Regions from separate parts of the Novosphingobium sp. 9U genome, predicted to be linked through region 1. Evidence: riboswitches for the same ligand, from Rfam matches in the RefSeq annotation. Region 1 holds a riboswitch; the other holds the start of a gene.
What was found. A riboswitch is a leader RNA that binds a small molecule or an ion and turns the genes downstream of it on or off. The one in region 1 is predicted to bind cobalamin.

Region 1 (15,297 bases):
TCCCTCATCTCCGAGCAGGAGAAGATCCCGCGCAAATTCCTGGAGTCGATCATGTCCGATCTTCGCCGGGTGGGCCTGGTGAAGAGCACGCGCGGCAACATGGGCGGCTACCAGCTCGCACGACCGGCCGACCTCATCACCTTCGGCGAAGTCGTGCGGATTACCGACGGACCGCTGGCCATGCTGCCCTGCGTCAGCCGCAACTTCTACCAGCGCTGCGAGGACTGCCAGGACGAGCACTTATGTCAGCTGCGCGCGCTCTTCGCCGAAGTGCGCGACGCGACCACCAGCATCCTCGATAATCGCACGCTAGCCGACGCCCTGCGCGAGGAAGCGGCCGGCGGAATGGCGCAAGCCGAGGTCTGATCCTCTCCAGGCATAGATGTTTGCTGCGCTGGTAGCGCATGCGACGCCTGGTTCGCCCGATCGACATACCAAGCCGCTCGGCGCACGGCGCCTGAGCGCGCCACTCCTAGCATCACTCTATGCTTTAGTTTCCCCGCCGGGCACGCCGAACGTTAGCCGCCACATAGCTGCTCCGGCACGGCGTCGATGTGTCGCGCCTAAGCCAACCATCCCACTGCAGACAGCACTTGACGCGCCAAATCATATCTGGCCAGTATGGTTGAAAGCTGCAGGAGTCTTAAGTGCCGCATCGAGCGATCCGTGGACGTGACGTTGGGACGATCATCTCGATCGTCTTGGTTTTGCTCGCGTTCATCCCGTTGCTCGCGCATCTGTTCCGCGGCGATGCTGCACAGGCTGCTGGCCTTTCGCTCGATGCCCCGATTCCGGAGCGCGTGCCCGCCGGAACCACTCTGGTCGTCGGAGATCCGCTGACACAGAAGGTGCTGGAGCGGAACGGATGGCTGAAAGACCTGCCGTTCAAGGTGCAATTCGCACAGATCACCGGCGGGCCGGGCGTGACCGAGGCGTTCCAGGCCAAGGCGCTCGATGTGGGATCGGCGGCCAACATCCCGCCGATTCATGGCGTGTGGGTCGGCATTCCGGTCAAGATCGTCGCCTGGAGGTTCCGCACCGAGCCCTGGCGCTATCCGCTCTACGCAATCGGCACGGCGCCGGGCAGCTCGGTCGCCGACGTGGCCGACCTTAGAGGCAAGCGCATCGCCTATAGCCCGGGCCAGGCGCAAGGCTTTGTCGTCCTGAGCACGTTGGCCAAGGCCGGCATCCGACAGGAGGAGGTGACCCTAGTCGACCTTCCCGCCGCGACCGACACCTACCTCAGCGCGCTCGCGGCCAAGCAGGTCGACGCGGCACCGATCGGGGCCGGCCTGCAAGCGCGCCGCTACCTGGCCAAATATGGTGCGGAAGGCGCCAAAGTGATCGGCCATGGTAGCTTCCGCGACGATCCAGGCGTGCTCTACGTCCGCACCGAGACCCTGCGCGATCCGGCGAAGGCCGCTGCGATCCGGGCCTACGTGAAGCTCTGGGCCCGCGCGCAAGTCTGGATCGACACGCACCCGGAAGAATGGGCGGACCTCTATTACGTCCAGGATCAGGGCTTGAGCCCGGCCGACGCCGCCCTCGTGATCCGCGAGAGTGGGCAGTCCGACATCCCCCGCAGCTGGAACGAGGCCATCACGGTCGAACAGCAGACGATCGACTTCATGGCACGCGAGATGGACAAGAAGCCCTTCCCCGCTGCCGAAATCTTCGACCGCCGCTTCCAGAGCATCGCCGCCGATGCGATCGGCCGTTCGTAGCCGCACACCGCTTCCCTCCGCCGCAACCTCGTAGGCTGAGCAAGGATCACCCCCCATGGCATCCACGGCAGAACTCCTCCACCCGCCCTTCCCGAAGCATGCCGGACCGCCGCCGGGGCTCGGATATCACCGACCGCGTCCGGTGCTGGAAGGCGTGCCGTCCGTGCCGCAGCTGGAGCGCGGCAAGTACCGGCTCGGCTTGCCCAAAGCATGGGGCTATGGTTGGCTGCTCGGGCCGGCGCTTCTGCTGACCTACTGGGCGATTGGCTCCATCAGCGGGTTCATAGACAGCCGCATCCTGCCCGCGCCCTGGGTGGCGCTGACCACTGGCATCGAGTTGCTGCAGGACGGGCACCTCCACCACAACGTGATCATCTCCACGCTGCGCGCCCTTGAAGGACTGTTCTTCGGTGCGACCCTGGGCGTCGCGGTCGCTTTCCTCTCGGGGCTCAGCCTGGTCGGAGGCTACTTGTTCGACAGTGTCATTCAGCTCAAGCGAGCGATCCCGACGCTGGCTCTCATCCCCTTCTTCATCCTGTGGTTCGGCGTGGGCGAGACCATGAAGGTGACGATGATCAGCGTTTTCGTGTTCCTGCCGATCTACGTCCACACCCACAATGCCTTGCGCGGCATCGACTTGCGCTTCGTCGAACTCGCCGAGACGATGCGGATCAGCTACCTGGAATATCTGCGCCACGTCGTGCTGCCCGGCGCGCTGCCCGGGATCATGCTGGGCCTGCGCTTCGGCGTCATGGCCGCCTGGGTCAGCCTGGTCGTGGTGGAGCAGATCAACACCACCAGCGGCATCGGCTACATGATCAACCTGGCCCGCAACTACGCGCAGTCGGACGTCATGCTGGTCGGCCTGATACTCTATGCCGTGCTGGGCCTCGTGTCGGACTGCGCCGTACGCCTAGTCGAGAAGAAGGTCCTGTCCTGGCGTCGGACGCTCGGCCAGTGAGCGATCAGGCAACCACCGGCCCGATCGTGCGGGTCCGCAACCTGATCCGGCGCTTCACGGTCAAAGGTGTGCTCAACGGCTTGGACCTCGACATTGCGCCGGGTGAGTTCATCGCACTTTTGGGACGCAGCGGATCGGGCAAAAGCACGCTGCTGCGCGCCATCGCCGATCTCGATCACGAGGCGAGCGGCAGTGGCGAGCTTTACGTGCCCGAGAAAATATCCGTCGTCTTCCAGGACTCGCGGCTGCTCCCCTGGCGGCAGCTGATCGACAACGTCATTCTTGGGCTGAGAGGATCGGACGCACGTCAGCGGGGTTTGGATGCTCTGGCGGAAGTCGGCCTTGCCGGCCGCGAGAACGCGTGGCCGCATGAGCTGTCGGGCGGCGAGCAACAACGGGTCGCGCTCGCCCGCTCGCTGGGGCGCGAGCCCGAACTGCTGCTGGCGGACGAGCCATTCGGCGCACTCGACGCGCTGACCCGGATCAAAATGCATGTACTGGTGAAACGGCTGGTCAGCATCCACAACCCGGCGGTGCTGCTCGTCACCCATGATGTCGATGAGGCAATTGCCCTGGCAGACCGGATCATCGTCCTCGATGGAGGCGTCATCGTCGCCGACCTGCCCAACGCAACGCGAGACACCGATGCCGATCAGTTGGAACACGCCGCAGCCATCCGCCGCGTTCTTCTGGGCCACCTGGGCGTCGGCAACGACGGCCGGGCGCTGGCGCCGGAGCTAGCGCGTGCAAGCAGCTAAAGGTCAGTCCAGCCCTTCAAGCCACTCCGCGATCATCGCCTGGCCTGCAGCCACGGCCGCGGGGCCGAGGCGGTCGTGCGCCGCACGCATGCTGGCTTCATCCTGGCCCGCTTCGACGATGCACCCGGGCCATTGCTCGATCCAGTCGTTGAAGCGCGGGTCGAGGCCCATCTCGGCGTGAAACTGCAGCGCCAGGATGTTCGATCCGCGGCGAAAGGCCTGATGTTCGTAGACGTGGCTGGAAGCGAGCAATTCCACGCCTTCGGGAAGCGTGAAGGTGTCCCCGTGCCAGTGGAGCACCGGCACATCGACCACGTGCCGAAGCGGGCTGGTCAAGGCATGATCATGCACCCGAACCGGATGGAAGCCGACTTCCTTCGCAGGACCGGGATAGACCGTCGCGCCCATCGCCGCCGCAATCATCTGCGCACCGAGACACACGCCCAGCGTGGGCCGGTCAGCCTCAAGGCGCTGGGCGAGCCGTTCGATCTGGATCGCAATCCAGGGATGGGCCTCGGTCTCGTACACCCCCATCGGTCCGCCCATCATGATGAGCAGGTCATGCTGTGTCAGGTCGAGGGTCGCGAACACCGGATCGCTCACGTCGATGCGATCGACATGGTAGCCCGCCGCCTCGATCGGCTCGCGGTAGGCGGCGACGCCTTCGTACGGCACGTGCCGGATGATGAGCGCAGTCTTCTGGATCATCACGCCTTCTTATCAAGCTGACCTGGAGCGTCCAGCATCCCGGAAGCTTTCAGCGGCATTCAACGCGTCAGCGACTGACGCCGAGACCATTGACGAAAAAGTCGGCGAGCGCCGCCGACATCGCGGCCTCGTCACCATCGTTCGACGGGAACAGCCAGTCGCGGAACAGCACCACCGCCAGCACCGCCGCGAACGACACGCGCACGATCGTATCGGACCGCTGCTTCGACAAGTCGCGCGTGTTGTGCGCCAGGTGCGCCGACCCGAGATCGAAGTACGTGCGCAGGCCGCCGACCCCTGCAACGCCCTCGACCTGCCCGCCATCGACGAGCTGCGCCGCAAGCAACGGCACAAGCATCTCGCGGTTTGCCTCGATGAAAGCCATCAAGTCCGCAATGTAGGCCTGCGTGTCGGGCAACGAGTTGTGCTTGCCCGGCTCGATCAGCCGAAAGCGCGCATCGTTGAACACGGCGAATGCATCGTCGAGCGGCTCGAAAACGGCCGCGCGAAACAACGCGGCCTTGGACTGGAACATCCGGAACAGCTGCGTTTCGGTGACACCGGCACCGCGAGCGATCGCGGCCGTAGTCGCGCCCGAATAGCCGGCGTATTGGAACTCGGCGCGGGCCGACGCCAGGATCAGCTCGCGAAGCTCCATGCTGCTACGCCGGGCTCTGCGGTTCGGCTTGGCGACAGGTTGAGGACTCGCCTCAGGGTCGGGCATGTTCGAACGATCCTGGCTCACCGGATGATCCTTAGGCACGCCAGCGTGTTGCAGCAACTCCGGTGGCGATGGCGCCCTTGACGGCTATTGTCTATCAACTTAGTGGGGTATTTAGATGCAAGGGGTCGTCCGGCTCTCAGGGGGCAACACATGGCCGGCAGCCGGTAACCTTTCGACCTCAACGACATTACTCTGGAACAGCAACTCGGACGTCGTCCATGGCCGAGTTTACGAGGATCAGCCGAATGGAAAGTGAGCCCGATCAACAGAGCCCGCCGCTCTCCATTATGTTGACGCCGGAAGCCGATGGCGACCTCTGGAACGTCCAGGGCATCGTTGGGCAGTTGGCGCAGATCCGGCACGAATGGCGCACGATCAATGCGCAACATGCCGAGTACGGCGTCGAGAGCTTTCCCTCGCGCGTGCGCCTGGCGAAAGTGGTGGAAGAGCTGTGCGGCGCGCTGTTTCCGCTCAGGCTCGGCCCCGACTTCGTGCGCCTGCACAACGAGGACAAGTTCGTCACCCAGACGCTGCAAATCGCCTTCAGCCGGCTGCAGGCGCAAGTACGCCTGGAACTGACGTACTCCAGCCCCGACGACGAGCGCGACAGCATCGACGATCGTGCGACGCAGATCGTCCTCGCGCTCGGTCGCCGTCTGCCCGAGATCCGGCGTCTGCTCGACATCGATATCGAAGCAGCGTTCCGCGGCGATCCTTCTGCGCGCAGCCTGGACGAGGTGCTGATCTGCTTTCCAGGCCTCTTGGCAATTATCCACCATCGATTGGCGCACGAGCTGCACCTGCTCGGCGCACCACTGGTGGCGCGTATCATCTCCGAGATCTCGCACGGGCAGACCGGCATCGACATCCACCCCGGTGCGCAGATCGGCGAGGGATTCTTTATCGACCACGGTACCGGCGTGGTGATCGGTGAGACCGCGATCCTGGGCGACAACGTGCGCATCTACCAGGGCGTCACCCTGGGAGCGAAGAACTTCCCGCTCGGACCCACGGGCGCGCTGATCAAGTCGCTGCCGCGCCATCCGGTGATCGAGAACAACGTGGTCATCTACGCCGGTGCAACCATCCTGGGCCGGGTCACCATCGGGACCGGATCAGAGATCGGCGGGAACGTGTGGCTGACGCATGACGTCCCGCCGTACAGCCGCGTCTTCCAGGCACGCGAGCAGAACCTCGTCATCCAACCCAGCGCCCCGGACGATGCCTCCGCCTGACGGCAGGTGGAGGCATTCACGACTGGTTGCAAGCGTCTCGCCTCAGGTAATCGTCGGCAGACGCTCCAGGTGCTTCTCCAGCGTGATCGGGTAATCGCGCACGCGCACGCCCGTCGCATTGTAGATCGCGTTCGCGACGGCCGCGCCGACCCCGCAGAGCCCCAGTTCGCCCACGCCCTTGGCCTTGAGCGGATTGGCGGTGGCGTCCGCCTCGTCCAGGAAGATGACCTCCTGGTGCGGGATATCGGCATGCACCGGCACTTCGTACCCGGCAAGGTCGTGGTTGACGAAGAAGCCGAACCGCGTGTCGACCGCCAGTTCCTCCATCAGCGCGCCGCCGACACCCATAGTCATCGCGCCGATCACCTGGCTGCGCGCCGTTTGCGGGTTGAGGATCCGGCCGGCTGCGCACACCGCGAGCATGCGCCGCACGCGGGTGACGCCCGTATACGCATCCACGCCCACCTCGACGAAGTGCGCGCCGAACGTGGACTGCTGGTAGGTCTTGCCCAGCTTTCCGTATTCGATCTTGTCCTCGGCCAGGAGTTCTCCGCTCTTGGTAGCATCCGCCAGCGCCGCGGTGCGGTTGCCGCTCTTCACCTGCCCCTCCTCGAAGACGGCATCGGCGGAGTTGAAGCCAAGACGCTGCGCAACGGCTTCGCGAAGCTTCACGCAGGCCGCATAGACACCTGCCGTCGAGTTGGCCGCGCCCCACTGACCGCCCGAACCCGCCGAAGCCGGAAAGCTCGAATCTCCAAGCTTCACCACGACCTTCTCCAGCGGCAGGCCCATCATCTCGGCCGCGGTCTGCGCCATGATGGTGTAGCTGCCGGTGCCGATGTCGGTCATGTCGCTCTCGATCGTGACCATGCCGTCAGTGCCGAGCCGAACCCGAGCACCCGATGGCCGGCTGATGTGGTTGCGGAAGGCAGCCGCCACGCCCATGCCGACCAGCCAGCGCCCGTCGCGCGACTGGGCCGGTTTGGCCTTGCGCTTGTCCCAGCCGAAGCGTTCCGCACCCTCTTGCAGGCAGCGGATAAGATTACGCTCCGAGAACTTGCGCGTCGGCGTCTTGGGGTCGACTTGCGTGTCGTTCTTGATGCGGAAGGCAATCGGATCCATGCCGAGTTGCTCGGCCATCTCGTCGACCGCGATCTCCAGCGCCATCAGGCCAGGAGCTTCGCCCGGCGCACGCATCGCGTTGCCTTCCGGCAGATCGAGCACCGCAAGCCGCATCGACGTCAGCCGGTTAGCGCCAGCGTAGAGCAGCTCGGTCTGGTTGACGGCCGTCTCAGGGCCGCCATTCTCGAGATCGCCCGATCCGCTCTCATGCGCGATCGCGGTGATGGTGCCGTCCTTGGTGGCACCGATACGCACGCGCTGGCGCGTCGCCGGGCGGTGGGTCGTGTTGTTGGCCATGAGCGGCCGCTGCAAGGCGAGCTTCACCGGGCGCTGGGCCGCACGAGCCGCTAGCGCGGCGAGCACCGAGTCCGAACGCAGGAACAGCTTGCCGCCAAAGCCACCGCCCACATACGGGGAGATCAGGCGCACCTTTTCCTTTGGGATGCCTAGCGTCTTGGCCATGTCGGCCTTGTTCCAGGCAATCATCTGGTTCGATGTCCAGAGCGTCAGCTGGTCGCCTTCCCAAGCCGCGATCGTCGCGTGCGGCTCCATCATCGCGTGGCTCTGATCGGGCGTAGCGTACCGCTGGTCTAGCTTTACCGGTGCTGCGGCAAAGGCCTCTTCGAACTTGCCGACGCGGTGCTCTGGTGGGGACTCACTTCCCTCCTTGCTGTCACCGCCGGTCAGCGGCGCCGTCTTCAGAAGCTCGTCCAGGTTGAAGCGTCCATTGATGCGCTCGTAATCGACGCGCACCAGCGCAGCAGCGGCACGCGCCTGTTCGAAGGTCTCGGCCACGACGACCGCGATGGCCTGGTGATAATGGTCCACCTCCGGTCCGCCCAGAAGCTTGGCGGTGTTCCGGTCGCCCTTGCCCAGCGGACCGGCCTCCTGCGCGGTGACGATGGTGACGACGCCGGGCGCACGGCGGGCCTCGTCGAGGTTGAGCGCCTTGATCCGGCCCTTGCCGACAGCGGAGCCGACGACGTAGCCGTAGGCGACCTTGGGCACCTCACGGTGATGCTCGTAGGCATATGTCGCTTGGCCGCTCGTCTTCAGAGGGCCGTCGATGCGCTCGTGCGCCTGGCCGACCACCTTCAGGCGGTCGATGGGGTTGGTCTCTGCGGGTGTTTCGAACTTCATGCGGCCCTCGCCTGTGTCATGATGCCCGCCAGCGTTCTTTCGACGAGTGGGACCTTGAATGCATTGTCGTGAGTGGGCTTGGCGCCCGCGAGCAACGCACCCGCAACGGCCTTTGCGCCCTGCGGCATCACCGCGTCGGCAGCCTCAACCCGCCAGGGTTTGTGGGCCACGCCGCCGAGCGCCACGCGCCCCGTGCCGTCGCTCTGGATCACCGCGGCCACCGATACGAGCGCGAACGCATAGGACGCGCGATCGCGGACTTTCTCGTACACCTGCTTACCGCCGATCGGCTTGGGCAAGGTGACGGCGGTGATGAGCTCGCCAAGCGTCAACGCAGTCTCGATGTGGGGCGTGTCGCCCGGCAGACGGTGAAAATCTGCGATAGGGATCGCACGGGTCGTGCCCTGCGGGTTCACTGTCTCGACCACCGCATCGAGCGCACGCATCGCCACCGCCATGTCGGAGGGGTGCGTCGCGATACACGCATCGCTCGAGCCGACGATCGCCAGCTGGCGCGAGTATCCGCCCAGCGCTCCACATCCCGAACCTGGCTTGCGCTTGTTGCACGGCATGTTGGGGTCATAGAAGTAAGGACAGCGCGTGCGTTGCAGCAGGTTGCCCGCCGTTGTAGCCTTGTTGCGCAACTGGCCGCTCGCCCCGGCGACGGTGGCGCGGGTCAGCAGCGGGTAGTCGCGGCGGACGCGCTGGTCGGCGGCCATGTCGGTGTTGGTCACCAGCGCACCGATGCGCAAGCCGCCATCAGGGGTCGCCTCGATCTTGTCGAAGCCCAGGTCCTGCACGTCGATCAGGTGCGTCGGCGCCTCGATCTCGATCTTCATCAGGTCGAGCAGGTTGGTGCCGCCCGCAAGGAACTTGGCGCCCGGCTTGGCCGCAGCGCGCGCGGCCGCGACCGGTTCCTTCGCGCGTTCGTATGTGAAAGCCTTCATGCCTTGGCTCCTGCGACCTCGGCCATGGCCTCGGCGATGTTCGAGTAAGCGCCGCACCGGCAGATGTTGCCGCTCATCCGTTCGCGCATTTCCATGTTGGTGGCTTGGGGCGCCTGCGACAGGTCAGCCTGAACTTGGCTGGGCACACCGCGCTTGATCTCGTCGAGAACGCCAACGGCCGAGCAGATCTGGCCGGGCGTGCAGTAGCCGCACTGAAAGCCGTCATGCTTAACGAAGGCCGCCTGCATCGGGTGCAGGTTGTCCGGAGTGCCGAGTCCCTCGATCGTGGTGACCTCGTCGCCTTCGTGCTGCAGTGCCAGGCTGAGGCAGGAGTTGATACGCCGATCGTTGACGATCACCGTGCAGGCACCACACTGGCCATGATCGCAGCCTTTCTTGGTGCCGGTCAGATGCAGATGCTCGCGAAGAGCATCCAGCAGAGTAGTGCGCGGGTCGAGTTTCAGCGTCTTCGTGGCGCCGTTGATCCGCAAGGACACTTGCGCGACCGGCACTTGCCCGCGCGGTGCGGCTGGCGGGGCCGCGATCGCCGGAGTGGACGCGACGACTGCCCCCGCTGCGCCGACCGCGAGTACGCCCCGCCGCGAAGTTTCTAAATCAGGAAGGGCGGGCATCAGATGCTCCTTGGGCAGCCGCGACGAGGTCGCGTTGGTAGACAAACTCAGACGACACCATGAAGTGTCAGGAATACTGATCGACGGAGCCTTGAGCTTGGCTCACTGCTTGCTCGAAACAAGGTATGCCCTTCGGGGCATCCCTTTAACACATGGTACGGCCAGGCCTCGACCAACCCCAGCCGCGCGCGAACATCAGGCGCAAGCTTCCCTACAGCTGCGAGATGGGCACTAGGTAGGTGACGAGACCCGCGGCGACAAACTCGCCATCTTGGAGAGCAGGTTAGGCAAGCCTCATGCTGCAATGCAAGATGAAAAAATGCGTGACAGCGGGATGAGTTCCGCCAGCTGCGATGCTGGCGGCTGCTGCGGGAGCGGATACCCATGCGTGAAGTCATGCTGCATGCACCTCTCGCGGCAAGCGACGGGTTCGAGGTGTTGCTAGCGGCCGAAGATCTGCGCCACAGCTCGGGGTGCCGACGGAAAGTAGAAGTGCATGTACGTGGCCGTCAGCCCGCCACGCCGGAAGATCGCCTCGCCAAGACGACCGTCCGGCCGCTCTGCCTGCCAAGTGCCGGCGAGCGTGGTTTCCAGTTTTGAATAGTGGAAGGTGTGCCCGCGCAAGGTGCCTGAAGGCAGGGTCGCTTGCTGCAGGCCGAGCGCGGCCAGGCGCGGCTGCATCGTTGCCGTGCCCGGCAGGAGTCCTGCCAGCGCAGCACGTTGGCCGCGACCATCATCAAGCTCGTCGAGGATGTAGAGCAGACCTCCACACTCGGCCAGGATCGGCTTGCCGGCATGGTGATGCGCTTGGATGGAGGCGATCATCTGGCGGTTAGCGGAAAGCGCCGCGAGATGCAGCTCGGGATAGCCGCCGGGCAGCCACACCGCATCGCAATCCGGCAGAGCGACGTCGCGCAAGGGCGAGAAGAACCGCGGTTGGCCACCCATGCTGCGCAGACATGCGAGGTTGGCCGGGTAGATGAAGCCGAATGCCTCGTCACGCGCGATGGCGATGCGCGTGCCTTGCAGAAGTTGTGGCAGGAGCTCGGTCGGATCGGGCGGGTCGAAGCGCACCGGCGGCGGCGTCCAGCTTGCATCGGGCGAAAGCGCCGCGGCGGCCTTGGTAATCCGTGCATCGATGTCGCCGATCTCGCTCGCCTGAACCAAGCCGAGGTGACGCTCGGGTAGCGCGACGTCGGGCTCACGCGTTAAGGCCCCGAGCCATTGCACGCCGGGTGCCAGGCTGCCCTCCAGCATGGCCGCGTGTCCAGCGCTGCCGACGCGGTTGGCGAGCACCGCCGCTACGTTCAGTTCGGGGCGGTAAGTCGCCAGGCCCTGCACCAGCGCTCCGAACGTCTGCGCCATGGCCGACGCATCGATGATGGCGAGCACCGGCAAGCCGAAGCGGATGGCGAGATCGGCGGCGGACGGCTCACCGTCAAACAGGCCCATCACGCCCTCGACCAGGATCAGGTCGGCTTCCACAGCCGCTTCGTGCAGCAGCCGGCGGCACTCCGCCTCGCCCACCATGAACAAGTCCAGCTGGTAGACGGGCGCCCCGCTCGCCTGTTCCAGGATCATCGGGTCGAGGAAGTCCGGCCCGCACTTGAACACGCGCACCCGGCGCCCAGCGTCGCGGTGAAGCCGGGCCAGCGCAGCCGTGACCGTCGTCTTGCCCTGCCCCGATGCCGGTGCAGAGATCATGAAGGCAGGGCATTGCACGGGCGCGAGGGTCACATGTCGATCCCGACCTGCGCCTTTACGCCATCCCGGAAGGCATGCTTTTCGTCACGGATCGCGCTGACGGTGTCGGCAAGTGCGATCAGCTCCTCGTGCGCCGCGCGGCCGGTGATGACGACGTGCTGCATGGCCGGTCGGTTCCTGATCGGCGGCAGCACTTCGTCGAGCGAGAGGTAGCGGTAGTTGATGAGGTAGGTCAGTTCGTCCAGCACCACCAGCGACACCGCGGGGTCGGCCAGCGCCAGCTTGGCCTTCTCCCACCCGGCCTGGGCCGTGGCGATGTCGCGGCGCAGGTCCTGTGTCTCCCAGGTAAAGCCCTCACCGCAGTTCTCCCAGGTGACGCCGGGCTGACGCGAAAGGAACGCGCGCTCGCCGACGTCCTGCTTGCCCTTTATGAACTGGAACACCGCCGCGGTGCGCCCGTAGCCGAGCGAGCGCGCGACCATGCCGAACGCACTCGACGACTTGCCCTTGCCGTTACCTGTAAGGACCAGCACAAGGCCCTTGTCGACTTTGGCCGCGGCGATGCGGGCGTCGACCACCTTCTTGTGCTTGGCGGTGCGCTCCTTGTGGCGGCGTTCTTCGTTGGTGAGGCTGTCGTTCACTTGGCGCGCGCTCGGCGCAGTTCGGGACGCGCGGTCAGCAGCGCAACATAGGCCGCGGCACCGACGCCAGACCACAGCAGCGTCGCGAGCAGCGTCCCGGGGAAGTACTTCTGCAAGCGAGGCAGGAACTCAGCCACGCTCGGGTCGGCGAAGCGGCCGCCCAGGAAGTAGAAACCGCCGCTGGAGAACAGGTTCGAGACAAACGTGGCTAGCAGCAGCAGCACCGCAGCGGGCAGCAGCGCAGACAGACGCTCGCCGAACTTGTCCGCGACGAAGCGACCGGCGAACCACATCACGCCGTAGGCCGGCAGGAGCATCCAGTAGGCGGGCGTGAAGCAGAAGCCGGAGCCGCCCATGACGTAGATCTTCCAAACGTCGATCGCAAAGCCGAGCAGGAACAGGGCGCCGAACGCCGTCGGCCGACGTACGAGGTAGCCCAGCACGAAGAAGCTGGCGAGGCTGGTGTCGGGCAGGTGCACCACGTGGCTCAAGGAATGGGTGCGCGTGATCAGCATGACGGCCGCGAGTGCGGCAAAAGTTGCGAGCTCGAAGCGTGGTGAGGCAAGTGCGAGAGATCGGTTCATGAGGGCTGTTCTTCCAAAGCTTGGACGTTGGATGGCGGCGAGAGCCCGAGGGCCGCGCCGTTCGCGTGAGAAGGGAGCACGGACAAAGCACAGCTTCGCCGCGAGGCTGGTCAGCGCTTGATCATGACTTCATGGCTCCCCTTCGACGCGACACACGAATGTCGTCCGCCAAGGGTCCTGCCCGCATAGATGCGAGCCCCTCGTCCGCCCGGTGCATCCCGCCCGCGCAGAGGAACGACGGCATCGGGCCGGTTTCCTGACTTTCCGGATCAAACGCGCTAGTCGCCGCCTTCTCGGGGAAGAGCCCCCAATGGCATTGTGGCGATGCGCTCACCAGTTACAGTTGCGGGAGCAGTGCCGGCTTGGGCGCCTTTCGACGCCGGCCCGGACTTCCCGATTAAGCTCTCTCGAGCACCCGATACATTCGCGGGGATAAGCCAAGTCTTGGCGCATCGCAAGCGGCCAACCGCCCCTCCCCCGCTCGACACCAGCGGATCTTAGTTCATGGACGTACAGTTCCACCCCTTGCGCTTCTCGCATCGCCACAGTAGGGGCCGCGCCGCGACAGGTTCCCCGCGAGGGGATCAAAAGGGAACTCGGGTGAAAGCCCCGGGCTGCCCCTGCAACTGTAAGCGGCGAGCCGTCCGGCCATTACGCCATTGGGACCATCAGTCCTGAGAAGGCGGCCGGAACGGCGCTGACCCGCAAGCCAGGAGACCTGCCTGACGCAGTCGTTCTTCATCCGGGCAGGGTGCACCGGGTGTTCGAGGTCCCTTGCTTCACCGCAAGGGTCATCCCTCGCGCAACGACAGCAACCGCCTTGCCGGGTGATCCCGCGCAAGGGGGAGTCATGTCGTGCCCTGCTTGGCGCAGGGGTTCTGCGCGCATGCCCCTCTTGCAACGGCCGACCGGCGGGCACGACGCCGTTTGCAAGAAGGGGATTCCCTTGATCCGTTCTACTTCCCTGGCCGCTGTCTCGGTCCTCTCCGCCCTCTTCGCCACCCCTGCCCACGCCGACGAAGCGCCCGACGAAAGCATCGTCGTCACCGCCTTTCGTGCGCCCGTCACGCAGGATCGCAACTCCGCCAGCGTCACCGTGCTGGACGAGCAGGCAATCGTGCATGCGCAGCCCATCGCCGTCAGCGACATCCTGCTACGCACCCCCGGCATCAGCCTTTCGCGCAATGGCGGCTACGGTACTGCGACTTCGCTGCGCATTCGCGGCGCCGACGCGGGCCAGACCGTCATGGTGATCGACGGCATGCGCCTGGCCGACCCCTCCTCCACCGCTGGGGGCTACGCTTGCTCGAACCTGATGCTCGACGACATCGAGCGGATTGAGATCCTGCGCGGGCCGCAATCGATCCTTTGGAGTAGCGACGCGATCGGCGGCGTGGTCAACGTCTCGACCCGCAAGCCCGAGAAGCCTCTCGAAGGCAGCATGGCGGCCGAGGCCGGCACGCACCAGACCGTCTCTGCTCGCGCCGGCATCGGCGGCACCAGCGAAACGATCGACTGGCGCATCGCTGGCTCCACCTTCACTACCGACGGCATCTCGGCTCGCGCCAATGGCACTGAGGACGACGGCTACACCCGCCAGGCGGCCAGCGGCACGGCCACGGTCAAGCTTGCGCCAGGCGTGTCGCTCGACCTGCGCGGCTACTGGGCGGATGCGAAGAACGAGTTCGACGGCACCAGCGGAGACTCACGCGCCTATGGCACTACCGAGGAGTGGTCGGGCTATGCGGGGCTGAACTTTGCCCTGCTCGACGGCAAGCTGGTGAACCGCATCGCGGCGCTGCAGACCGAGACCTACCGCCAGAACTTCGATCCCGCGCGCCGCATTCGCCAGATCAACTTCGACGCTCACGGCCGCATTCGGCGTTTCGAGTACCAGGGCACCTACCACGCTGCAGACATGCTCGACCTGGTGTTCGGCGCCGAGCGGGAGGAGCAGCGGATGACCACCGCTTCGCCGTCGAACACGCTGACGCCCTATGATCTGGTGCCGACGAAGGCGAACACCAACAGTGTCTACGGCCAGGTGCGCCTCACGCCCCTCACCGGCCTGACGCTCAACGCCGGCGCCCGCTACGACGACCAGTCACGGTTCGGCGGCAACACCGTGTTCAGCGCCGGCGCCGCCTACACTCCGGATCAGGGCGCGACAATCCTGCGCGCCAGCTACGACGAGGGCTACAAGGCGCCGTCCCTCTATCAGCTCTTCAGCATCTACGGCAAGGCCGGGCTGCAGCCGGAGAAGGCGAAGGGCTGGGAAGTCGGCGCGGAGCACCGCTTCGGCGAGATCTTCCATGCGTCCGCTGCGTGGTTCCAGCGCGACACCGACAACCTGATCGACTTCGCCAACTGTCCGACGCGCGGCCCGTTGCCGGCGCAGTGCTTCATACCGGGCACCA
Region 2 (15,297 bases), 1.4 Mb from region 1:
GTGTGTGAACGGCTAGAAAGGTTGCCTGCATCGCGTCGATCAGACGTGGATCGGCTTGCCGGTCACCGCCATTGCCGCTTCCTTGATCGCCTCCGAGTGCGTCGGGTGCGCATGGCAGGTGTAGGCGATGTCTTCGCTGGTGGCGCCGAATTCCATGGCCTGTGCAGCCTGCGCGATCATGGTGCCGGCGACCGAGGCGATGCACCACACGCCCAGCACGCGGTCGGTCTCGGCATCGGCAATGATCTTCACGAAGCCGTCGGGTTCGTGGTTGGTTTTGGCGCGCGAGTTGGCCAGCATCGGGAACTTGCCGACCTTTACCGCGCCGCGCTCTTTCGCCTGCTCTTCGGTCAAGCCGACGCCGGCGAACTCGGGCGCGGTGTAGACGACACCGGGGATCACGTCGTGGTTCACGATGCCGGTCAGGCCGGCGATATTCTCGGCGACGGCGATGCCTTCGTCCTCAGCCTTGTGCGCCAGCATCGGGCCGGGGATCACGTCGCCGATCGCCCACACGCCATCGACCTTGGTGGCGAAGTCGTGGTCGGTCTCGATCTGACCGCGCCCGTTCAGCTCCAGCCCGATCTTGTCGAGGCCCAGACCTTCGGTGTTGGCGCGGCGTCCGATCGAGACGAGCACGACATCGGCCTCCAGCGTCTCGGCGTTACCGCCCGCAGCCGGTTCGACGGTCACGCTGGCCGTGTTGCCCGCGACGGCCACACCCGTGACCTTGGTCGAGAGCTTGAGCGCCATGCCTTGCTTCTTGAAGATCTTGCCCGCTTCCTTGCGGACCTCTCCATCCATGCCGGGCAGCAGCTGATCGAGGAATTCGACGACGGTGACTTCGGCGCCCAAGCGCCGCCACACAGAACCCAGCTCCAACCCGATTACGCCGCCGCCGATGACGACCATCTTCTTGGGAACGGCCTTCAGCTCCAGCGCGCCGGTGCTGTCGACCACGACGCCCTTGTCATTGTCGATGACGATGCCGGGCAGCGGAGTGACGGTCGAGCCGGTGGCGATCACGATGTTCTTGGCAGTGACCTGCTTGTCACCAACCTGGACGGTGTGCGCATCCTGGAAGCTGGCATAGCCCTTAATCCAGTCGATCTTGTTCTTCTTGAACAGGAACTCGATACCGCCGGTGAGGCCCTTCACCGCATCGCGGCGCTGCGCGTGCATGGTGTCGAGGTCGAGCTCGGGCGTGACCTTGATGCCCATCTTCGCCATCGCGCCATTGGCGGCGGCGTCGAAATACTCCGACGCATGCAGCATGGCCTTGGACGGGATGCAGCCGACGTTGAGGCAGGTGCCGCCCAGCGTCTCACGGCCCTCGGCGCATGCCGTCTTCAAGCCGAGCTGCGCGGCGCGGATCGCAGCGACGTACCCGCCAGGGCCGGCACCGATGACGAGGACGTCGTAGTCGTATTCAGCCATGATTGGCTCCAGCTTCTTGTGCCCTGATCCCGGGTCTGCGGGATGGGGAGGGTAGGTCTTAGAGGTCGATCAGCAGGCGCGTCGGATCCTCGATCGCTTCCTTGATGGTCTTGAGCGCGGTCACCGCCTCGCGGCCGTCGATCAGGCGGTGATCGTAGCTGAGCGCGATGTACATCATCGGGCGGATCACGATCTCGCCATTGCGGACGACCGGGCGGTCCTCGATGCGGTGGAGGCCCAGCACCGCTGACTGCGGCGGGTTGATGATCGGGGTCGACATCAGACCGCCGAAGACGCCGCCGTTGGAGATGGTGAAGGTGCCGCCCTTCATGTCTTCCATGGTCAGCGTGCCGTCCTTGGCGCGCTTGCCGTAGTCGGCGATTGCCTGCTCGATGCCGGCGAAAGACAGCTTGTCGACGTCGCGCACCACCGGCACGACCAGGCCGTTCGGCGCCGAGACCGCAATAGAGATGTCGACGTAGTCGAAGTAGACGATCTCATCGCCGTCGATCTGCGCGTTGACGCTGGGGATCGACTTCAACGCCAGCACCGAAGCCTTCGAGAAGAAGCTCATGAAGCCCAGCTTGATGCCATGCTTCTTCTGGAACACGTCCTTGTACTTGTCGCGCGCCTCGATGACGGCGCTCATGTCGACGTCGTTGAACGTGGTCAGCAGCGCGGCCGTGTCCTGCGCGCTCTTGAGGCGCTTGGCGACCGTCTGGCGCAGGCGGGTCATGCGGACGCGCTCTTCGCGGCGTTCGCCACCCGAAGAGGCCGGAGCAGCGGCGGGCGCGGTGGCCGCCGGCTGAGCCTGCGCGGTCTTGGCCTGGGCCGCGGCGAGCACGTCGTCCTTGGTGATGCGGCCGTCCTTGCCGGTGCCCTTCACCTTGCTCGGGTCGATGCCATGCTCCAGCACCGCGCGGCGCACCGCCGGCGAGAGCACCGAGGAACCGCCGCTGATGTCATCCGCCGCAGCGGGAGCCGGAACCGCGGCCGCGGACGTCGCGGCCGGGGCAGCGCTCGGGGCCGGCGCAGGAACGGCCGCCTTGGGCGCCGCAGCCGCGCCGGTGCCGTCCTCTATCGTCGTGATCAATGCGCCGACGACCACCGTGTCGCCTTCCTTGGCGATGTGCTGGCCCATAACACCGGCTTGCGGCGCCATGACATCGATCGCGACCTTGTCGGTCTCGAGGCTGGCAATGGGCTCATCGGCGGACACCGCTTCGCCGGGCTGCTTGAGCCACTGGCCGATTGTGGCTTCCGAAACGGACTCGCCGAGTGTGGGAACTTTGACTTCGCTGGACATCGTGGATCTCAAGCCTTCTGCTTGCGACGGATTTCGGAACGGACCGAGAGGCCCAGGGCATCGGCAACGAGGGCGGCCTGCTCGGAGGCATGGCGCTTGGCGAGGCCGGTCGCCGGCGAGGCCGAGGAGGCCCGGCCAGCATAGCGCGGACGACCGATCTTGAGGTTCGACTGCTCGATCGCATCCTCGATCTGCGAGCCGACGAAGAACCACGCGCCGTTGTTGCGCGGCTCTTCCTGACACCACACCACCTCTTCGAGGTTCGGCATGCGCGACAGGCGTGCGGCCAGCGGCTCACCCGGGAAGGGGTAAAGCTGTTCGACGCGGATGATCTGGACGTCGTCGATCTCGGCGGCGTCGCGCGCCTCCATCAGATCGTAGGCGACCTTGCCGGAGCACAGCACGACCTTCTTGGTGGCTGTATCGGTGGGTGCCTTGGGGTCCGACAGCATGCGACGGAAGTGCCCTTCGCCCACGAACTCGCTCGCCGGCGACTTCGCCAGCGGATGACGCAGCAGCGACTTGGGCGTCATGATGATCAGCGGCTTGCGGAACGGGCGGTGCATCTGCCGGCGCAGGACGTGGAAGTAGTTGGCCGGCGTGGTGATGTTGCAGACCTGGATGTTGTCCTGCGCGCACAGCTGCAGGTAGCGCTCCAGGCGGGCCGACGAGTGCTCCGGCCCCTGGCCTTCGTAGCCGTGGGGCAGCAGCATGACCAAGCCATTCGCGCGCAGCCACTTGGCTTCGGCGGCGGCGACGTACTGGTCGATGATGATCTGCGCCCCGTTGGCGAAGTCACCGAATTGCGCTTCCCACAAGACCAGGGTCTTGGGATCGGCGCTGGCGTAGCCGTACTCGAAGCCGAGCACGCCATATTCGCTGAGCGTTGAGTCCAGGACCTCGAACCGGCCATGGGGCAGCGTGGTGAGCGGCACGTACTTGTGCTCGTCGGTCTGGTCGACCCACACCGCGTGGCGCTGGCTGAAGGTGCCGCGTCCCGAGTCCTGGCCCGAGAGGCGGACCGAGTATCCTTCGGAGACGAGGCTGCCGAACGCCAGGGCTTCCGCGGTCGCCCAGTCGAAGCCGTCGGCAGACTTGAACATCTCGCGCTTGGCATCGAGCACGCGGCCGAGCGTCTTGTGGATCGTCAGATCCTCAGGGACAGTGGTGAGCGTGCGGCCCAGGCTGTCGAACAGCTTGGCGTCGATCCCGGTGTCGACGTTGCGGCGCGAAGTCTCCGGGTCGGCCGGCTTGTTGAAGCCGCTCCATTGCCCGGCAAACCAATCAGCCTCGTTGGCCTTGTAGCTCTTGGCCGCCTCGAACTGCTCTTCCAGATGCTGAACGAACGTCGCTTCGGTCTCGGGCAGGAAGCTGTCGTCGATCACCCCCTCGCGCTTCAGGCGCTCGGCATAGATCGCGCTGACCGGCGGGTGCTGGCGGATCTTGGCGTACATCAGCGGCTGCGTGAAGCTGGGTTCGTCGCCTTCGTTGTGGCCGAAGCGGCGATAGCACCACATGTCGATCACAACATCGCGCCCGAACTTCTGGCGAAAGTCGATCGCCAGCTTGCAGACGAAGGTCACCGCCGCCGGATCGTCACCGTTGACGTGCAGGATCGGCACCTGAATGCCCTTGGCGACATCCGACGGATACGGCGAATTGCGCGCGAACTGCGGACTGGTGGTGAAGCCGATCTGGTTGTTGATGACGAAGTGGATGCAACCGCCGGTGTTGTAACCCTTCACGCCCGAAAGGCCGAAGCATTCCCAGACGATGCCCTGACCGGCAAAGGCGGCGTCGCCGTGGATCAGCACCGGCAGCACTTGCTTGTGCTTCGCGCCAGCTCCGATGTCGTCGCCGATGTCGTCCTGGATGACCTGATAGGCGCGCACCTTGCCCAGCACGATCGGGTCTACCGTCTCGAGGTGCGAAGGATTGGCCATCAGGCTCATGTGAACCTTGACGCCATCGAAGTCGCGATCGGTCGAGGTGCCGAGGTGATACTTGACGTCGCCCGAGCCGCCCACGTCCTCGGGATTGGCGCTGCCGCCGGAGAACTCGTGGAAGATGACCTTGTAGGGCTTGGCCATGACGTTCGCGAGCACGTTCAGGCGGCCGCGGTGAGCCATGCCGTAGACGATCTCGCGCACGCCGAGCTGGCCGCCGTACTTGATCACGGCTTCGAGCGCCGGGATCATGGACTCGCCGCCATCGAGGCCGAAGCGCTTGGTGCCGACGTACTTCTTGCCGAGGAACTTCTCGTACTGCTCGCCGCGGATCACCGCCTGCAGGATCGCCTTCTGGCCTTCCGGCGTGAACTCGATCTGCTTGTTGGGGCCCTCCATGCGATCCTGGAGGAAGCGGCGCTCCTCGGTGTCGCTGAGGTGCATGTACTCCAGGCCGACCTTACCGCAGTAGTTCGCCCGCACGATATCGACGATCTCGCCGACCGTGGCCCACTGCAGGTCTAGGAAGCCGCCGAGAAAGATCTTACGCTTCAGAGCGTCGCCGGTGAACCCATGGTATTCTGGCGTCAGGTCGGCCGGCAGCTCACGGGTGGAGACGCCCAGCGGGTCGAGATCGGCCGCGAGGTGACCGCGCACGCGGTAGGTGCGGATCAGGTTCATCGCGCGCAGCGAGTCCGATGCGGCCTGTTCGATGCGGGCTTCGTCGACCGGTGCGCCGGCAGTCTTGGCCGCCTTCTCGATCTTCGCCTTGAGCGTGGTCGGGTCCAGCGCCTGGGTCAGGTCGTCTTCGTAGTCGCCTCCGACCGGCGGCCAATTGCTCCGCTGCCAGCTGGGACCCGGTTGCGGGTCATCAGGGAAGAAGTCGAACGTTTCGTTGCCCATGGCATAGACCTTATCCGCGCCGGGACGCTGTCCCGGCGCTTGCATCAAGTATTCATGGCCTTGGCACGTTCCCGGGGAGGGAAGCCCATGCGTCGGCTGATGTTCCCGCCCCGACGCTTTGCAGGGCGGGGAACGGGATCAGGCGAGTTCCTTCAGCACGGCCTGAAGGGTCGTACCCAGTTCGGACGGCGAGGGCGAGACGCGGATGCCGGCCTCCTCCATCGCCGCGATCTTGTCTTCCGCGCCGCCTTGGCCGCCCGACACGATCGCGCCGGCGTGGCCCATGCGGCGGCCCGGAGGCGCCGTGCGTCCAGCGATAAAGCCGGCCATCGGCTTTTTGCGGCCGCGCTTCGCCTCGTCCTTGAGGAACTGCGCCGCTTCTTCTTCGGCCGAGCCGCCGATCTCGCCGATCATGATGATCGACTCGGTCTCGTCGTCGGCCAGGAACAGTTCGAGCACGTCGATGAAGTTCGTGCCGTTGACCGGATCGCCGCCGATGCCGACAGCCGTCGTCTGGCCGAGTCCTGCATTCGTCGTCTGGAACACGGCTTCATAGGTAAGCGTGCCCGAGCGCGATACAACGCCCACTGAGCCCTTCGAGAAGATGTTGCCGGGCATGATGCCGATCTTGCACTCGTTCGGCGTCAGCACGCCGGGGCAGTTCGGGCCGATCAGGCGCGACTTGGAACCGGTCAGCGCGCGCTTAACCGGGATCATGTCGAGCACCGGGATACCCTCGGTAATGCAGATGATCAGCTCCATCTGCGCGTCGATCGCTTCCAGGATCGCGTCCGCGGCGCCGGCGGGCGGCACATAGACGCACGAGGCGGTGGCGCCCGTCGCAGCCTTCGCCTCATGAACCGAGTTGAACTGCGGCAGCCCCAGGTGCTCGGTACCGCCACGGCCCGGAGTCACGCCGCCGACCATCTTGGTGCCGTAGGCGAGCGCCGTCTCGGTGTGGAAGCTGCCGGTCTTGCCGGTCATGCCCTGGGTGATGACCTTGGTGTTCTTGTCTACGAGAATGGACATAAGTCGATCCTATCCTTCATCACCCCGGGGAGGCTGGGGCCGCATCCATGATGCATGCGTGAAAATCATGTCGCCCCGCATCAGCGGGGCGACGGTATGCGGGAAATCAGGCCAGGCTCTCGTCGATGCCCTTGCACGCGACCAGCAGTTCCTTGACCGCGTCGATAGAGACCTGCAGGCCTGCCTTGGCCTTGTCGTTCAGTTCGATCTCGATGATCTCTTCCACGCCCTCGGCGCCGATCTTCACCGGCACGCCGACGTAGAGGCCATCCACACCGTACTGGCCTTCGAGGTAAGCGGCGCAAGGCAGGATGCGCTTCTGGTCCAGCAAGAAGCTCTCAGCCATGGCGATCGCCGAGGCGGCGGGAGCGTAGAACGCAGAGCCGGTCTTCAGCAGGCCGACGATCTCGCCGCCGCCGTTCGCGGTGCGCTTGACGATCTCGTCGATGCGCTCCTGCGTCGACTTGCCCATCTTGATGAGGTCGGGAACGGGGATGCCCTTGACGGTCGAGTATTCGACCACCGGCACCATGGTGTCGCCGTGGCCGCCCAGCACGAAGCTGGTGACGTCACGCACCGAGACGCCGAACTCCCAGGCGAGGAAGGTCGAGAAGCGCGCCGAGTCCAGCACGCCGGCCATGCCGACGACCTTGTTGTGCGGGAGCCCCGAGAACTCGCGCAGCGCCCAGACCATCGCGTCCAACGGGTTCGTGATGCAGATCACGAAGGCGTCGGGGGCGTTGGCCTTGATGCCTTCGCCGACGGCCTTCATCACTTTGAGGTTGATGCCGAGCAGGTCGTCGCGGCTCATGCCGGGCTTGCGCGGCACGCCGGCGGTGACGATCACCACGTCGGCGCCGGCGATCGCGGCATAGTCGCTCGAACCGGTGATCTGGGCGTCGAAGCCTTCAACCGGGCCGCACTGCGCAAGATCGAGCGCCTTGCCCTGGGGAACGCCGTCGGCGATGTCGAACAGGACGATGTCGCCCAGTTCCTTTTGCGCGGCGAGGTGAGCCAGGGTGCCGCCGATGTTGCCGGCGCCGATAAGGGCGATCTTCTTGCGAGCCATAGAGCCTGTCAGTCCTCTTCACACGAGCGGGGCAGCGGACGATGTGGCGGCCTGCTATGCCCCGTCGACGGCAGGCTCCGATAAGTTCCGCGCGTGCCTAGGCCTGTGAGGGGGCGATTGCAACCGCCAAAAGGCAAAAACAACCTCCGATCCAGCTGCTTAGATGATAACGGTTCGCAGTAGCAACAAGCGTGGATCAGCGCTCCGCAGCATGGCGCAGCCGGGCCGCGACCCGCTCCGCAAGCCGGCGGTCGAACTGCCGGCACACCGACAACCAGTGCTGCGAAGCGGCCGGATCGCCATGGTCGCGCGCAGCGGCGGCGTAGGCTCCGGCCTGCTCCGCCGCCGCCAGGCCGTGGTCCGCGAAGTGGCGCAAGGCGGAGACCAGCGCGGCGCTGTCGGTAAAGGTGCGCGTGTTGTCGTTGGCAGCGCAGAGCGGTGCCGATCGGCACCGCCACGCCCGTATCTGGCAATTGCCGCGGGTTCGGGCACCGGCAAAGCGGATGGTCATGATCGAAGCGGCCCTTGTGTCGTTATCGCGTGAGCCACGGATAACGGAACGCTCCTAAGCCTTTGATGATAGGCTATGGTTTCAGAGGCGTTGAGGATTGCCGCTCGTCGCGCCGATCAACCGGTCGGGCTCTGGATCCACTGCCCGGAGTTGCGATACTCGTCCTTCACGCCCGTGCCCTCAGGCAAGTTGCTGCCTTGGTAGAGGCCATCGCCGCCACGCTCCTTGAGCTCGCTGGTGTAGGCAGGCGGCGGAGCAGAGGCGGCCGTCGCGGTCAGCCCGCCGGGGTTCGCCACCAGACCGGCGGCGCGCGCGCGCTGCAGACCCTCGTCGTAGGCCTTCTGGATCGCCAGGGGATCGAGCGCTGCGCTGGCGGCAACGGCCACGGAAGAGTCATCATGGCGATGCGGCGCCGGCAGCGGCTCGCCGCCAAGATAGGCATAGCGGAACATGCGCGGCTGCCCGGCTTGCCCGTTGAAGCTGTAGAACCGGTGCGCCCCGATCGTCAGCAGGTAGTGCAGGCTGGGCGCCCAGTACGGGTGGACGGCCACCGTATGATAATGCGTCGCCAGGCCGACCGGTGCGTAGACGTATCCGGCCAGCGCCTGCCGCGCCACGCCGGCCGCGCGTTCCCAGAACAGCCGATTGGGCCGGCGCGCCAGCGAACCGTCGCAGGTGAAAGAGAACTGGCACCCGCTCGACCGCTCGGACCCTTGGTAGACGACACCGCACACCGTCTTGGGATAAGCCGGATGCGCCACACGGTTGAGCACCACTTGCGCGACCGCCTGCTGACCCGCGTCGGCCTCGCTCGCGGCTTCATAGTATATGGCCGCGGTCAGGCACTGTTCGGCGCGGGTGCGGTCGACGCCGCTGTTGTCGATCCGAAGCGATTGCGCGACCGGCGGAGGGACGATGCTGGAGCCCGGTGTGCCTTCCGCGTCCGAATGGATGCCCTCGCCAAGCCCGGGCTCGCGCTTGTCGAGCTCCAGGTAATAGAAGGCCGATCCCGGAAAGCTGTCGCCTGCCCGCTCGAACGGCAGGGGTTCGACAGCGACGCCCTGCGCCGTAGCATCGCCGACCGAAAACGCATCCCAGCTGCCGGGCGCGGCGAAGGCGGGGAGCGCGATCGCGCCTGCCACTGCCAAGGCCAGGCGCGCGCGATAGCGTCCGCGCGCCGCCCTCAGCCGCGCGCCGCCGTGTCCCACGCGCGCCACGAAGTCCCGCGGGCGCAGTTCGTCGAGGCAGATCGGAGCGAGGCGAGAGGTCATGCAGTCCTGGTCAGAGCCATGTCGATCTTGCGCCTACGCGCCCGCGTATGGCTTGGCAGCAGGGGAATGGCGTGCGTCCCGATTCGGTACATCGCTGCCCCATAGCCTTAATCGGTTAAGGACTTGCGTTGTCGATCGCGTGCCCTTGCCAGCGCCGGCGCGGGCGACTAGGGGCGCGCTCACGTCACGGGTTGACCGGGAAACCGGACCCAAGAGGGAATTCGGTGCAAAACCGAAGCTGCGCCCGCAACTGTGACCGGGGAGCCCTTCCTCAACCAAGCCACTGGCGCCTCAGGGTGCTGGGAAGGCGGGGAAGGGCAGCGATCCGGGAGCCAGGAGACCTGCCCGAAAAGACGGTCGTTCCGCATCGGGCGGGTGAACCGGTGCAGCGTGGTGCGTGCTTCCATGAGGGGAAGCGCGGGCCTCTCGCCATGAACGGCGCTTCGTTCAAGGTTGGAGGTTTGCACATGAAGTACCTGTTTTTGCTCACATCGGCGCTCGCGATCGCCACTCCGGCGCTGGCGCAACAGGCCGATACGGACGCCACCAACGAAGCGGGCTTCTACGACCCGACGTTGACCCGCGACCCTGACACCATCACGGTCCTCGCCACCGGCAGCCAGCTTCCGATCGACCGCACCGGTCAGCCGATCAGCGTCATCGGCACGCAAGAGATTGCCTCCATTCAAGGCCCGGACATCACCCGCGTGCTGGAGCGGCTCCCCGGTGTCACCTTCGCCCGCAACGGCGGCCTTGGTTCGACCACCAGCTTGTTCGTGCGCGGCGCCAACTCACAGCAGCTGCTGGTGCTGGTCGACGGCTTGCGCGTGGCGGACGTGGCGGCTCCGGGCGGCGGCTATGACTTCGGCAACCTGACCACCGGCGGCCTCGGCCGCGTCGAGCTGCTGCGCGGTTCCAATTCGGTCGTCTGGGGCTCGGAAGCGATCGGCGGCGTGCTGGCGCTCACCTCGCGTGACCTGAACGGCCTGGAAGCCTCGGCCGAGTACGGCGCGCGCGACACCTTCGACGGCCAGGTCACCGGCGGCGTCTCGGGCGACAACTACGGCGTGACCCTGAACGGCGGCTACCTCACCACCGACGGCCTGAGCCAGGCCGCGAACGGCGCCGAGCGCGACGGGTTTCGCCAGTACCGCGCCGGCGGCCGCGCCCATGTCGAACTGACCCCCGGCCTGACCGCCAGCCTCGTCGGCCGCTACACCCGCGGCAAGCTCGACATCGACGGGTATCCCGCGCCTCTGTTCGAATTCGCGGATACGCCCGAGTACCAGAAGACGCGCGAGATCGGCGGCCGCGCCGGGCTCGCCTGGACTTCCGATGCGCTGGACCTCAACGCCGGCTACCAGGTGTCCGACACCCGCCGCCGCTATTATGACCCGACCTTCGGCGACACCGACTTCAACTCGGAGACGCAAGGGCAGAGCCGCCGCGCGGAACTGGCCGGCACCTATCGCGCCAACCAGGAGCTGCGGCTCGACTTTGGCGCGGACCACGAATGGTCGCGCATCGATACCGTGTCCGCCTTCAGCCCGGCGGCGCGCTACAAGGCCAATCTGTCGAGCGGCCACGCGTTGCTGGGCTGGTACGGCGATCGCTTCACGCTTGCCGGTGGCCTGCGCTACGACGATCACTCGCGCTTCGGTGATCGCTGGACCTTCGGCGCCAACGGCAGCTTTGTCGTGACGGATCAATGGCGTGTGCGTGCCTCTTACGGCGAAGGGTTTAAGGTTCCGACGCTCTATCAACTCTTCTCCGAGTACAGCAATCCCACGACGACCCTGAACCCCGAGAAGAGCCGCAGCTACGACGCCGGGATCGAGTACGGCGACCGCAACGGCGATCTTCATCTCGCGCTCACCGGCTTCCGCCGCGACAGCCGAGATCTGATCGGCTTCACCTCGTGCTCGGGCGCGATCTGCGCCACGCGGCCGTTCGGCTACTACATCAACGTCGGCCGTGCGCGTGCGACCGGCTTCGAGCTCGAACTGGGCGCGCGCGTCAGCGAGACGCTGCGGGCGCAGGCGTCCTACACCTACGTGAAGTCCACCGACCGCACGCCGGGTAGCTTCGACGAGGGCACCGATCTTGCCCGCCGCCCGCGCCATGCGCTGACCGTCTCGACCGACTGGACGCCGGTGAAGTCGGGGCCGCTGAGCGGCTTTGCCCTGGGCGGCGACATCCGCCTGGTGAGCGACAGCTATGACTTTGCGGGCGAGTTCGGCCGTATCAAGGGCTACGTGCTCGGCACCGTGCGCGCGAGCGTGCCCGTGGGCGAGCACCTGGAAGTGTTCGGCCGGGTCGAGAACGTGACCGACGAGAAGTACGAGACGGCAGGCGGCTATGGTACGGCCGGGCGCTCGGGCTTTGTCGGCATCCGGGCAAAGATGTGAGATCGATGACGTTCCTGCCCCGGCTATGCCGGGGCGGAACACCGCTCGCTCGATATGGGGCGAGCGGATTGGCCGCTGTCGTGCTGGCGCTCGGTGGGTGCCAGGACGGCACGGCGCCGCCGGTCATCCGATCGGCGCGTCCGAGCGTGGTGTCGCTCAATCCGTGTAGCGACGCGATCCTGGCGCAAGTGGCTGCTCCCGGACAGCTGCGGGCGGTCTCGCACTACAGCCACGAACCGGGGTCCAGTTCGATGGGTGTGGCTGCGGCGCGGCGCTACCCCGCCGTCTCGGGCTCGGTCGAGGAGATCACCAAGCTGGCGCCTGACCTCGTCGTTGCCGACGTGTTCCTGCCCGCACCGACGGTTCAGGCGCTTCGTGACCTCGGCATTCGGGTGGTCACTATCGGCAGCGTGAACAGCGTGGCTTCCAGCGAGGCGCAAGTGCGGGAGCTGGCCGCCGCTACCGGGAATTCCGAGGCTGGTGAGGGACTTGTTCGCCGGATCGAGCAAGCGCTGAGAAGCGCTGCGCCCTCGAACGGCACGAAGCCGGCATCGGCGCTCGTCTGGGAGAGCGGCGGCATCGTCGCGGGCGACACCACTCTGATTGCCGACCTCATGCGGCGCACGGGCCTCGTCAACGCCGCGGCGGCACGGGGCATGCGCCAGGCGGATTACCTGCCGCTGGAAAGCATGCTGGCCGATCCGCCGGACGTGATCCTCGCCACGGGAACGCGGCAGTCGCAGGAAGATCGGCTTCTCTCGCATCCGGCCTTGGCAGCGCTGACAGGCACGCGCCGCGTGCATTTCGACAGCACTCTGCTGTGGTGTGGAGGGCCGACGATCGTGCGGGCGGCGGGTGAGCTGGCTCGAGTTCGGCGTGAGGTTCAAGCGGGTAAACCGCCGGTGGTGGGGGAGGGCTTCGACAAGCTCAGCCTGGGCGGTGTGGGGGCAATGTCCGCGCAACGCCGCGCCTCAGATAAGCAAGATCAACAAGTTACCTCCCTTATCAAAGAGTTTACCCCAACACCGCCCAGGCTGAGCTTGTCGGAGCCCGCCCGCAACACTCGCGACTTCGCATGACCCGCCGCCTCATCCTTATCCTGGTCCTAGCGCTAATCCTCGCAGTGCCGTTATCCCTGCTCGCCGGGCGCGTATGGATTGACCCGCTCGACCCGCACACCCGCAACGCCACCGTCATCCTGTTCCAGCTCCGCCTTCCGCGTGCCGTGCTCGCGCTGATCGTTGGCGGCGGGCTCGGCACCGCAGGCGCGGCGATGCAGGGTTTTCTGCGCAACCCGCTCGCCGATCCTGGCTTGTTCGGCGTGTCGTCCGGAGCGGCGCTGGGTGCGGTGCTGAGTTTCTGGACGGGCTACGCCGCCTCGGTCTACCTGCTGCCGGTGTTCGCCCTCGTCGGCGCCGGCGGGGCAATGGCGTTGCTCGCCCTCATCGCAGGCCGCGACGGCGGGGTGGCGCTGTTCACGCTGGCCGGGCTGATGATCGCCAGCCTGGCAGGCGCGCTGATGAGCCTGGCGATCAGTCTATCGCCCACGCCCTTCGCCATGAGCGAGATCGTCACCTGGCTGATGGGCGCGCTGGCCGACCGGTCCTGGCGCGAAGTGTGGATCGCCGCGCCGCTGACGCTCGCCGGCATTGCCGTTCTGGCGCTCGCCGCGCGCAGCCTCGATGCGCTCACCCTGGGCGAAGCCGCTGCGCGCTCGCTCGGCGTGGAGCCGCGCCGGCTTCAGGCGGTGATGATCGTCGGCGTGGGGCTGACGGTCGGCGCGAGCGTGGCGGTGGCTGGGATCATCGGCTTCGTCGGCCTGATCGTGCCGCACCTCGTGCGCCCGCTGACCGACCGCCGCCCATCCTCGCTGATGCTCCCGAGCGCCCTGGCCGGCGCGCTGCTGCTGTTGCTGGCGGACGTGCTGTGCCGCATCCTCCCGCTCGCGGGTGGCGAGTTGCGCCTCGGCATCGCGCTCAGCCTGATCGGCGCGCCGTTCTTCCTGCATCTGTTGCTCAAGATGCGGCGGGGCCTGGCATGAACAACAGCCTGGCGCTCGATCAAGTGACGGTGACCGGCCGCCTCGAAGCAGTGACGGCCAAGCTAAACCGCGGCGGCGTGAAAGCGATTTGCGGGCCGAACGGTGCCGGCAAGTCTACGCTGCTGTCGGTGCTCGCCGGGCTGCTGGTGCCGGACAGCGGCTGCGTACGCCTGGGCGGCACGCAGATCGACCGGCTGCCCGCGGCCGAGCGCGCACGCTTGCTCGGCTACCTTCCGCAGGCCCCCGAGGTCGCGTGGGACGTCTCGGTCGAGACCCTGGTTTCGCTCGGCCGGCTGCCTTGGCGCGGGGCTCCGGCGAGCGAGGCGCAAGCGGCGGTCGATGCCGCCATCACCGCCATGGACCTCGACCGTTATCGCGATCGCCCGGTTTCGCGTCTTTCGGGCGGTGAGCGGGCGCGAGCGTTGATGGCGCGTGTACTGGCGACGCGGCCCGATTGGCTGCTGGCCGACGAGCCACTCGCCAACTTGGACCTCGCGCACGCGGCCACGTTGATGCGCCGCTTCCGCGAGCAGGCGGGCGAGGGCAGGGGCGTGGTTCTGGTGCTGCACGATCTGGCGACGGCTATGAACCATGCCGACCGCGTGCTGGTGCTCGATCGTGGCCGTCTTGTCGCCGACGGACCACCGGGCCAGGCGCTCTCCGAAGCCGTGATCCGCGACGTCTGGGGCGTCGAGGCGCGCTGGCTTGGCGAGCCGGGCGCACGGGCGCTCGCGATCGGCTGAGCATTCGTCAGCCGCCACGGGGGTGGCGCAGAATAGACTTTCCTACAACCGGGATCTCACGATACTCTTCCACCTTCCTGAGGGGGAAGGCCACAAGCATGTCAGACGAATTCATCGGCGATCCGACGCCGCTGCGCGATGCCGACTACGAAAAGGCGGCGCGTGACTTGGGCTGTACTGTCGCGGCTGTGCGCGCAGTGGCGCAAGTCGAGAGCGCGGGCGGCGGCTTCCTGGCTGACGGCCGGCCCAAGATCCTGTTCGAGCGGCATATCTTCCACAATCGAACGGGCGGCAGGTACAGCGCCGCGCACTCCGACGTTTCGTGGCCCACGCGCGGCGGGTACCTGGGCGGAGCGCGCGAGTACGAGCGGCTCACCGCGGCATTGAAGCTCGACCGCAAGGCGGCGCTCGAGTCGGCCAGCTGGGGCAAGTTCCAGGTGATGGGGTTCAACTGCTCGAGCGCCGGGCACGCCAAAGTGGAGAGCTTCGTCAAGGCGATGGTCTCGGGCGAGCCGGCGCAGCTGGCCGGGTTCGTCGCGTTCATCAAGACCTGCAAGCTGGACGACGAGCTGATCCGGCGTGACTGGGCCGGCTTTGCGCGCGGATACAACGGCGCTTCCTACGCCGCGAACG

Region 2: it holds a riboswitch for cobalamin, as region 1 does, so the genes downstream of both, GV044_RS05090 (TonB-dependent siderophore receptor) here and GV044_RS11590 (hypothetical protein) in region 1, are expected to answer to the same signal.

The regions. Positions count from the first base shown of each region.
Region 1 covers NZ_LR732469.1:2,477,666-2,492,962, reverse strand. The annotation lists gene GV044_RS11650 (Rrf2 family transcriptional regulator) at 1-366, shown strand, start outside; gene GV044_RS11645 (ABC transporter substrate-binding protein) at 648-1,724, shown strand; gene GV044_RS11640 (ABC transporter permease) at 1,780-2,685, shown strand; gene GV044_RS11635 (ABC transporter ATP-binding protein) at 2,766-3,443, shown strand; gene GV044_RS11630 (glutamine amidotransferase) at 3,447-4,151, opposite strand; gene GV044_RS11625 (TetR/AcrR family transcriptional regulator) at 4,219-4,809, opposite strand; gene epsC (serine O-acetyltransferase EpsC) at 5,163-6,110, shown strand; gene paoC (aldehyde oxidoreductase molybdenum-binding subunit PaoC) at 6,153-8,372, opposite strand; gene GV044_RS11610 (xanthine dehydrogenase family protein subunit M) at 8,369-9,319, opposite strand; gene paoA (aldehyde dehydrogenase iron-sulfur subunit PaoA) at 9,316-9,951, opposite strand; gene GV044_RS11600 (cobyrinate a,c-diamide synthase) at 10,393-11,655, opposite strand; gene cobO (cob(I)yrinic acid a,c-diamide adenosyltransferase) at 11,685-12,296, opposite strand; gene GV044_RS11590 (hypothetical protein) at 12,293-12,880, opposite strand; cobalamin riboswitch at 13,109-13,314, opposite strand; cobalamin riboswitch at 13,430-13,621, shown strand; gene GV044_RS11585 (TonB-dependent receptor) at 13,827-15,297, shown strand, end outside.
Region 2 covers NZ_LR732469.1:1,107,449-1,122,745, forward strand. The annotation lists gene lpdA (dihydrolipoyl dehydrogenase) at 40-1,437, opposite strand; gene odhB (2-oxoglutarate dehydrogenase complex dihydrolipoyllysine-residue succinyltransferase) at 1,496-2,743, opposite strand; gene GV044_RS05065 (2-oxoglutarate dehydrogenase E1 component) at 2,752-5,592, opposite strand; gene sucD (succinate--CoA ligase subunit alpha) at 5,731-6,621, opposite strand; gene mdh (malate dehydrogenase) at 6,728-7,690, opposite strand; gene GV044_RS05080 (hypothetical protein) at 7,887-8,201, opposite strand; gene GV044_RS05085 (cell wall hydrolase) at 8,318-9,472, opposite strand; cobalamin riboswitch at 9,644-9,836, shown strand; gene GV044_RS05090 (TonB-dependent siderophore receptor) at 9,940-11,880, shown strand; gene GV044_RS05095 (ABC transporter substrate-binding protein) at 11,886-12,959, shown strand; gene GV044_RS05100 (iron ABC transporter permease) at 12,956-13,921, shown strand; gene GV044_RS05105 (ABC transporter ATP-binding protein) at 13,918-14,664, shown strand; gene GV044_RS05110 (N-acetylmuramidase domain-containing protein) at 14,763-15,297, shown strand, end outside.